Linked DNA regions of Undibacterium sp. 5I1. The protein of the gene in region 1 interacts with the protein of each later gene in a pairwise test. Links are inferred from orthologs where the notes say so. Each region holds a gene or a part of one and is shown on either strand. Other genes may lie near its edges.

Region 1 (3,327 bases):
CTCGCACCTTTCAGGCTATACGGATTTTCATCAATAAGGAGCTGGAAGATCTTGAAATAGGTTTGGCCGGGGCATACGCCAGCCTGGCACCTCATGGTCGCATGGTTGTAATCAGCTTTCATTCGCTGGAAGACCGCATTGTGAAGCAATTTTTTGCCTCCAAAGTGACCTTGCCGCAACCAGATCGCCGCTTGCCGATTCGCTCTGTTGATTTGCCGCAGCCAGAGATGAAGCTGATCAAAAAAATCAAACCCTCAGATGCAGAAGTCACGGCCAATCCCCGAGCACGCTCGGCTATTTTGCGTGTGGCAGAACGTTTGCCTGTGCATATTCTCGGCGGTGGAAAATGAGCGGGCGCTTAAATTTTTTGCTTGGCGCTGTGCTTATGATGTGTGCACTGTCTTTGATTAATTCCCAGTACCAGGCGCGTCGCTTATTTATCGAATTGGAGCGCGCACAAGCTGCCGCCAGGCAATACGAGTTGCAATGGACGCAGCTAAAACTGGATCAATCTACTTTTGGCAAGCATGCACGTATTGAAGAGAACGCCAGTAAAGAACTGAATATGGTGCCGGTCACGCCTGACCGTACACAATACTTGACTGCAGCGGGGCTGAAATGAGTCGCTCATCCGGCAGTTCACGTACTGCGGCAGCGAAAGGCGTTCCCTTTTCGTCTAGCCCATTATTGGTTGTTAAGTTACCAGTCTGGCGTTCGCGCTTAGTTTTATTTTTCTTATTTATCGCTTTCCTGGCATTGATGGCGCGCGCCCTGTGGTTGCAAGGGATGACGACAGAATTTTTACAAAAGCAGGGCGCCAGTCGTTACACCCGCACCTTGGAGTTGCCCGCAACTCGCGGCAGGATTACTGACAGAAGCGGCCAGGTATTGGCATCCTCTGTGCCAGTCAAAGCCGTATGGGCGATTCCTGATGATGTGTTGGAAGCGCCAAAAGAAAAATTACTTCAACTCGCCGGTTTGCTAGAAATGACCGAGGCTGAGTTACGTAAAAAACTAGATTCGGATCGTCAATTTGTATACCTCAAACGGCAAGTAGATGCCGACATCGCAGAAAAAATTGTCGCACTCGGTATTTCCGGTATAGAAACCCGTAAAGAATATAAGCGCTTTTATCCCGAGGGTGAAGTGATGGCGCATGTCGTCGGCTTTACTAATGTCGAAGATATAGGCCAAGAGGGAATAGAGCTGGCATCAGAAAGAAATCTGGCTGGTAAGACAGGAAATCGTCGTGTCATCAAAGATCGTCTGGGTCGTATCGTTGAAGATATCGAGGCGATTCGTGAGCCGCATGATGGCAAGGATTTGACTTTGTCTATTGATAGCAAAATTCAATACATCGCTTACACCCATCTAAAAGAAGCGATAGAAAAACATAAAGCTAAAGCGGGCGGTGCGGTTGTCTTGGATGCCAGGACGGGTGAGGTTCTAGCTTTAGTCAATCTGCCTTCCTATAACCCGAATGATCGTTCTGTGTTGACTGGTGCGCAATTGCGTAATCGGGTGATGACCGATACGTTTGAGCCTGGTTCTACGATGAAGCCGTTTACGATTGCGCTGGCGCTCGAGACTGGACGTGTTACGCCGGAGACGCAGATTCAGACTGCACCTGGTACCATGACGATTGGTGGTAGGACCATCGGTGATGCACATAAAGAAGGTATTTTGAGCGTCGCTCAAGTCATACAAAAATCATCGAATATCGGGACTGCAAAAATCGCTTTGCAAATGCCGCCACGAGAGATGTGGGAACTGTTCACTACAGTCGGTTTTGGGCAGCAACCAAAATTTGGTTTTCCGGGTGCGGTTGCCGGACGCTTGCGCAACTTTAAAACTTGGCGTCCGATCGAGCAGGCGACGATGAGTTACGGTCACGGTGTTTCTGTCTCATTAATTCAGATAGCGCGTGCCTACATGATTTTTGCCCGTAACGGCGACATCATTCCCTTGACCTTCCAGCGCTCAGAAGTATTGCCTGTGGCACATCGGGTGATTTCAGAAAAAACGGCACAACAAGTGCGTCTGATGATGGAATCGGTAACGGAGCCTGGCGGTACCGCAACGCAGGCGCGCATTGCCGGTTATCGGGTAGCTGGTAAAACTGGTACGGCTTACAAGATAGAAGGCGGTCACTACGTCAAAAAATATGTGGCTGACTTTGTTGGCTTTGCCCCGGTATCTAATCCCCGGGTGATTGTTGCAGTGATGGTAGATGAGCCAACAGCCGGTGGTCACTTTGGAGGTACGGTTGCTGCTCCGGTATTTGCTGCGATTACCGCCAATGTATTACGGTCGATGAATGTTTCCCCCGATTCTAATGTCACCAGCATCATTCCTGACAATAGCGTAGAGGAGAGCATGTAATGATCGACCATAAAGAATCCATGACAGAAATTTTACAATGGCTAAGACAGCTTCCTGCTGTAACGCCGCTTTCACAACTCAGTTCCGATTCGCGCGCGATTGCTGCGGGCGATGTATTTTTTGCTTTCCCAATCGCTGGTAGCTCTGGTGATGGGCGCCGGCATATTCAAGATGCGATTGCTAATGGTGCTGCTGCAGTGGTGTTTGAATCAGATGATTTTGAAGCAGAAAAGTTTGTTTGGGATGCGGCATGGCCAGTGCCGCACAAATCAATCCCGCAACTACAAGCCAAAGCGGGCGAGATTGCGCATGTCTGGTATGCACAGCCTGATCGTGACATGCTGACCGTTGCGGTGACCGGTACAAATGGCAAAACATCTTGCTCGCAATGGTTGGCAAAAGCCCTGTCCTTGACAGGAAAACCTAGTGCGGTTATCGGCACTTTAGGTGTTGGCAATTATAAAGACGGCGTACTACATAATTTGGTTGAAACAGGCTTTACAACGCCAGATGCGATTCAATTACAGCGTCGTCTTGCAGATTTGCGAGATACCGGCGCCAAGGCTCTGGCGATCGAAGCATCTTCAATTGGTTTGCATCAAGGTCGTTTAAATGGTCTGCATGTTGACGTTGCGTTGTTGACCAATTTGACCCGTGATCACCTTGATTACCATGGCGATATGGCGGCATATGCTGCTGCCAAAACCATGTTGTTTGATTGGCCGGATTTGGGCGTAGCAGTACTCAATCTGGATAATGCTTATGGCGTCCAGTTAGTACAACATCTCAAAACGACTCAGCAAAAAACAAAGGTATTAGCTTATAGCCTTGAGCATAAAGAGCATCATGATGCCGCAGTTATCTTTGCAAGTAATGTTCGCACGCAACACTCTGGTACCAGCTTCCATGTGGACTCCCCCTATGGTTCCGGTCTGGTAAAAACGC
Region 2 (3,326 bases), 150 kb from region 1 along the record:
CAAAAAATTATATGGCGAGTTGATTGTGTACATTCCGATTTTTCAGGACGGCACTATTTATGAAAAAGATGGCGGTCCAAAAGTCGAGAAGTCATCAGGTAATCCCGCATTAGACGCCGCCGCTTTACGTATCGTCAGACGTGCAGCGCCGTTTGGTAAATTCCCACCCAATATGCGCTCGAATGATAAAGACGATTTGTGGATAGTGATCACCCGTTTTAAATTTACCCGTGACCAGCAGTTAGAAACCGAATTGCGCGGAGGTGGCAATTGATTGCTCCGTCAGTGCCCGATCGTTATGTGGTGATCGGTAATCCGATTGCGCATAGCAAATCGCCGTCTATTCATGCCAGCTTTGCGATGCAGACTGTGCAACATATCGACTATCAGCGTTTGCTGGCACCGCTAGATGGTTTTGCGGATTGTGTGCAGGCATTCCGCTCTGCGGGCGGTAAAGGTGCCAACATCACCGTGCCTTTTAAGCTGGAAGCATTTGTATTAGCCACCCAACTGACACCGCGCGCACTAGCCGCCGGCGCGGTAAATACGCTCAAGTTTGATGGTGAGGAGATCATCGGCGATAACACCGATGGACAAGGCCTGGTCACTGATATTGTGCAAAACGCAGGCATAGTATTGAAAGCGAAACGTATTTTGTTACTGGGCGCAGGCGGAGCAGCGCGCGGTGCAATTCTTCCCTTATTAGAACAACATCCGGCACAACTCATCATCGCTAATCGTAGCTTGGTACGCGCACGAGAGTTAGTCGCACTGGCACATCAGTACAATCCCGATGCCGCGAGCAATAGCAGAGTTAAGGCAGTGCCATTTGCTGACGCAGCGGGCATCTTTGATGTCGTCATCAACGCCACCTCAGCCAGTTTGCAGGACGATCTGCCGCCTGTTCCTGCCGGTGTATTTGCGTCCCATACCTTTGCCTACGACATGATGTATGGCGCGCAACCAACGACGTTTCTGCGCTATGCCGCCGGGCAAGGTGCGCAGACCAGAGATGGCTTGGGTATGCTGGTAGAACAAGCCGCCGCTGCGTTCCAGTTGTGGCGCGGCGTGCAACCAGAGACGCAGAAAATATTAGCTGATTTACGCATGGCTTTAGCTGTACCTGCACATGCAACTGCACCTGTATCGACAACAGCACCGGAGCCAACATGAAGCGCGTCCTTTTATGGCTGATCCTGTTGCCACTATTATTATTTGTGTTGTTGCAGGCGTATTTCTTATTGCAAATTTGCTGGTGGGTACATTTCAATCCCTCATCTACTAGTTTCATGCGACATCAATTAGATCTGCTACAAGAGAAAAATCCCGACGCCAAACTTCAACAGAAGTGGGTGCCGTACGCTAAGATTTCTAATAACCTAAAGCGTGCCGTGATTGCCTCAGAGGACGATACTTTTGTCGATCATGAAGGAGTCGATTGGGAAGCCTTGCAAAAGGCTTATGAGAAAAATCAGAAGAAGGGCAAGGTCGTTTCTGGTGGTTCCACCATCACCCAGCAATTGGCTAAAAATTTATTCTTGTCCGGCCAGCGCAGCTACCTGCGCAAAGGACAAGAATTAATTATTACCTACATGCTAGAACTCTGCATGGATAAAGAACGTATCTTAGAAATTTATTTAAACGTAGTGGAGTGGGGCGTCGGCGTATTCGGTGCAGAGGCAGCATCCCAGCATTATTACGGTGTGACGGCGGCGGCACTCAGCCCAACCCAGGCGGCAAGGCTGGCCGTCATGTTACCCAAGCCTAGATACTTTGATAAAAATACTGGATCCGGCTACCTGCAAAGGCGTAGTGAACTGATCTTAAGACGAATGAATTCTGCTGAACTACCATGATCAATCAAAAACAATCTGGCTCCATGAGCTTATGGACTATTTCCTTCTTAATGATGTTATTAACTGCAGTAGGCTTGAGTGTTTTATACATGGCGCGTTATGGTGAATTGCCTTTTCCACAGGCTCGGGCCAGATGGAGTAAATCAGCGAATGTGATTTCAACTGAACTAAAAAATGCCAGTGGCATGCAATCGTCCGTTAGTTCGCAAGATACAAGCAGCACGCCAAATGCCAATATGCAGCAAGCTGTAACCATAGATGCTGGTGTGCGTCGTTGCACCGTTAACGGCAAGACGGTTTATTCCGATACTTTGTGTCTGGATAATAACCCCACGACTAAAACGCTCAAGCTGCACGACAATAAGTCCGACGCACCGAAAGCCCCTGCATCAGCAGTAGACAGCAATGATCTGGCTGGACAAGATTTACGTGAAAAAGTTTTGAGTAAAATGCTGAAGTAAATTGCAGTAATACGTCGCCGAAGCTGAGCTGGAAAGCATGCCAGTTCAATTTAAAGAGATGAGTAAATAAGTCTATCAAATAGGTGTGGTGTGTTCATCTGAGCAGGTCGCTCTAGCGCGAAATGGCCCGCTACTGCCAGGAATGTTGTAGATTGTAAAACTACTATCTGGAGCAACCGCAGCATTGCGATTAAGTGCGCTAATCGTGCAAGAGGCACCAACCGATGGCTGGATCAGATTTTGCGCCTGAACAGGCAACAATTAAAGATTTAATTTTCGGACTTGATGTCTTCATTGATGGAACAAAATCTGATGTCTGTGCATGCACATTACAAGCTAGAAAACCGAGCAACGCGAAACTACAATTTTTAAACACAAGGCGGGCGATTTCCACGAGGCTTCCTTTATTTTCTTCTTTTAAATTTTTTTACTAAAACAGTAAAATCCTTATTTAAAGATTTTTGGTGAAATAACCCGCAAATTAAAAAAAATGTGGCTAAAAGTAAACCATTCAAAAATCCCCATGAATCATGCTCAGTTTCAAACATACTTGCCTTACTTGGATTGTTTTTTTCGTACCATAATTTTGTATTTATAGGATTCGTTTTTTTAAACTCTGCACATGCTTCGATGGTATCAAACCACTTGGTAGCAGTTAATTCATAACGACTAATATCATGGGGGCTAGCAGAATACTGATATGTCATAACAAGTATTGGTTTTGGCGCTCCTCCTCTGGAACCACGCGTAAAAGTTGTGCACTCAGAGGAAACTAGCTTACCTGCGCTGAGAACTGGCTGTATCAGTCTGCGCTGTGCTATCTCTCGATTGTTTTGAACAGTCGCCCAAATAAAAAAACAAGCCATTGTCGAAGCAATGAAAAAAAAGGGAGACCAAGATAATTTTGGGGCTCGACTCATGGGATCAATATCCTGGCGGATGCTTTTCCGTTAACGAACACTGGTACTTGTAAACGAATCCCCGTTACCTTTTGATTGAATGCAACCAG

The links.
Region 2: the proteins of RGU72_RS19010 (region 1) and mtgA interact in binary tests that used the Escherichia coli proteins (3 or more experiments, as listed by UniProt). The link is inferred for Undibacterium sp. 5I1 from one-to-one orthologs.

What each region holds. Positions count from the first base shown.
Region 1 is NZ_JAVIWI010000001.1:4,344,238-4,347,564, forward strand. The notes cover bases 1-3,000. They hold RGU72_RS19010 (penicillin-binding protein 2), read left to right. Parts: upstream 1-618; coding sequence 619-2,382; downstream 2,383-3,000. Other genes in these bases: rsmH (16S rRNA (cytosine(1402)-N(4))-methyltransferase RsmH), read left to right, coding at 1-350; ftsL (cell division protein FtsL), read left to right, coding at 347-622; RGU72_RS19015 (UDP-N-acetylmuramoyl-L-alanyl-D-glutamate--2,6-diaminopimelate ligase), read left to right, coding at 2,382-3,000. In the rest of the region: more of RGU72_RS19015, read left to right, coding at 3,001-3,327. UniProt on the Escherichia coli protein: Essential cell division protein that catalyzes cross-linking of the peptidoglycan cell wall at the division septum. Required for localization of FtsN.
Region 2 is NZ_JAVIWI010000001.1:4,498,384-4,501,709, forward strand. What follows is about bases 14-3,012. They hold mtgA (monofunctional biosynthetic peptidoglycan transglycosylase), read left to right. Parts: upstream 14-1,169; coding sequence 1,170-1,856; downstream 1,857-3,012. Other genes in these bases: RGU72_RS19635 (TonB family protein), read left to right, coding at 14-274; aroE (shikimate dehydrogenase), read left to right, coding at 274-1,173; RGU72_RS19650 (hypothetical protein), read left to right, coding at 1,853-2,317; RGU72_RS19655 (hypothetical protein), read right to left, coding at 2,517-2,711; RGU72_RS19660 (hypothetical protein), read right to left, coding at 2,722-3,012. Outside these bases: more of RGU72_RS19635, read left to right, coding at 1-13; more of RGU72_RS19660, read right to left, coding at 3,013-3,237; RGU72_RS19665 (hypothetical protein), read right to left, coding at 3,234-3,326. UniProt on the Escherichia coli protein: Peptidoglycan polymerase that catalyzes glycan chain elongation from lipid-linked precursors. May play a role in peptidoglycan assembly during cell division in collaboration with other cell division proteins.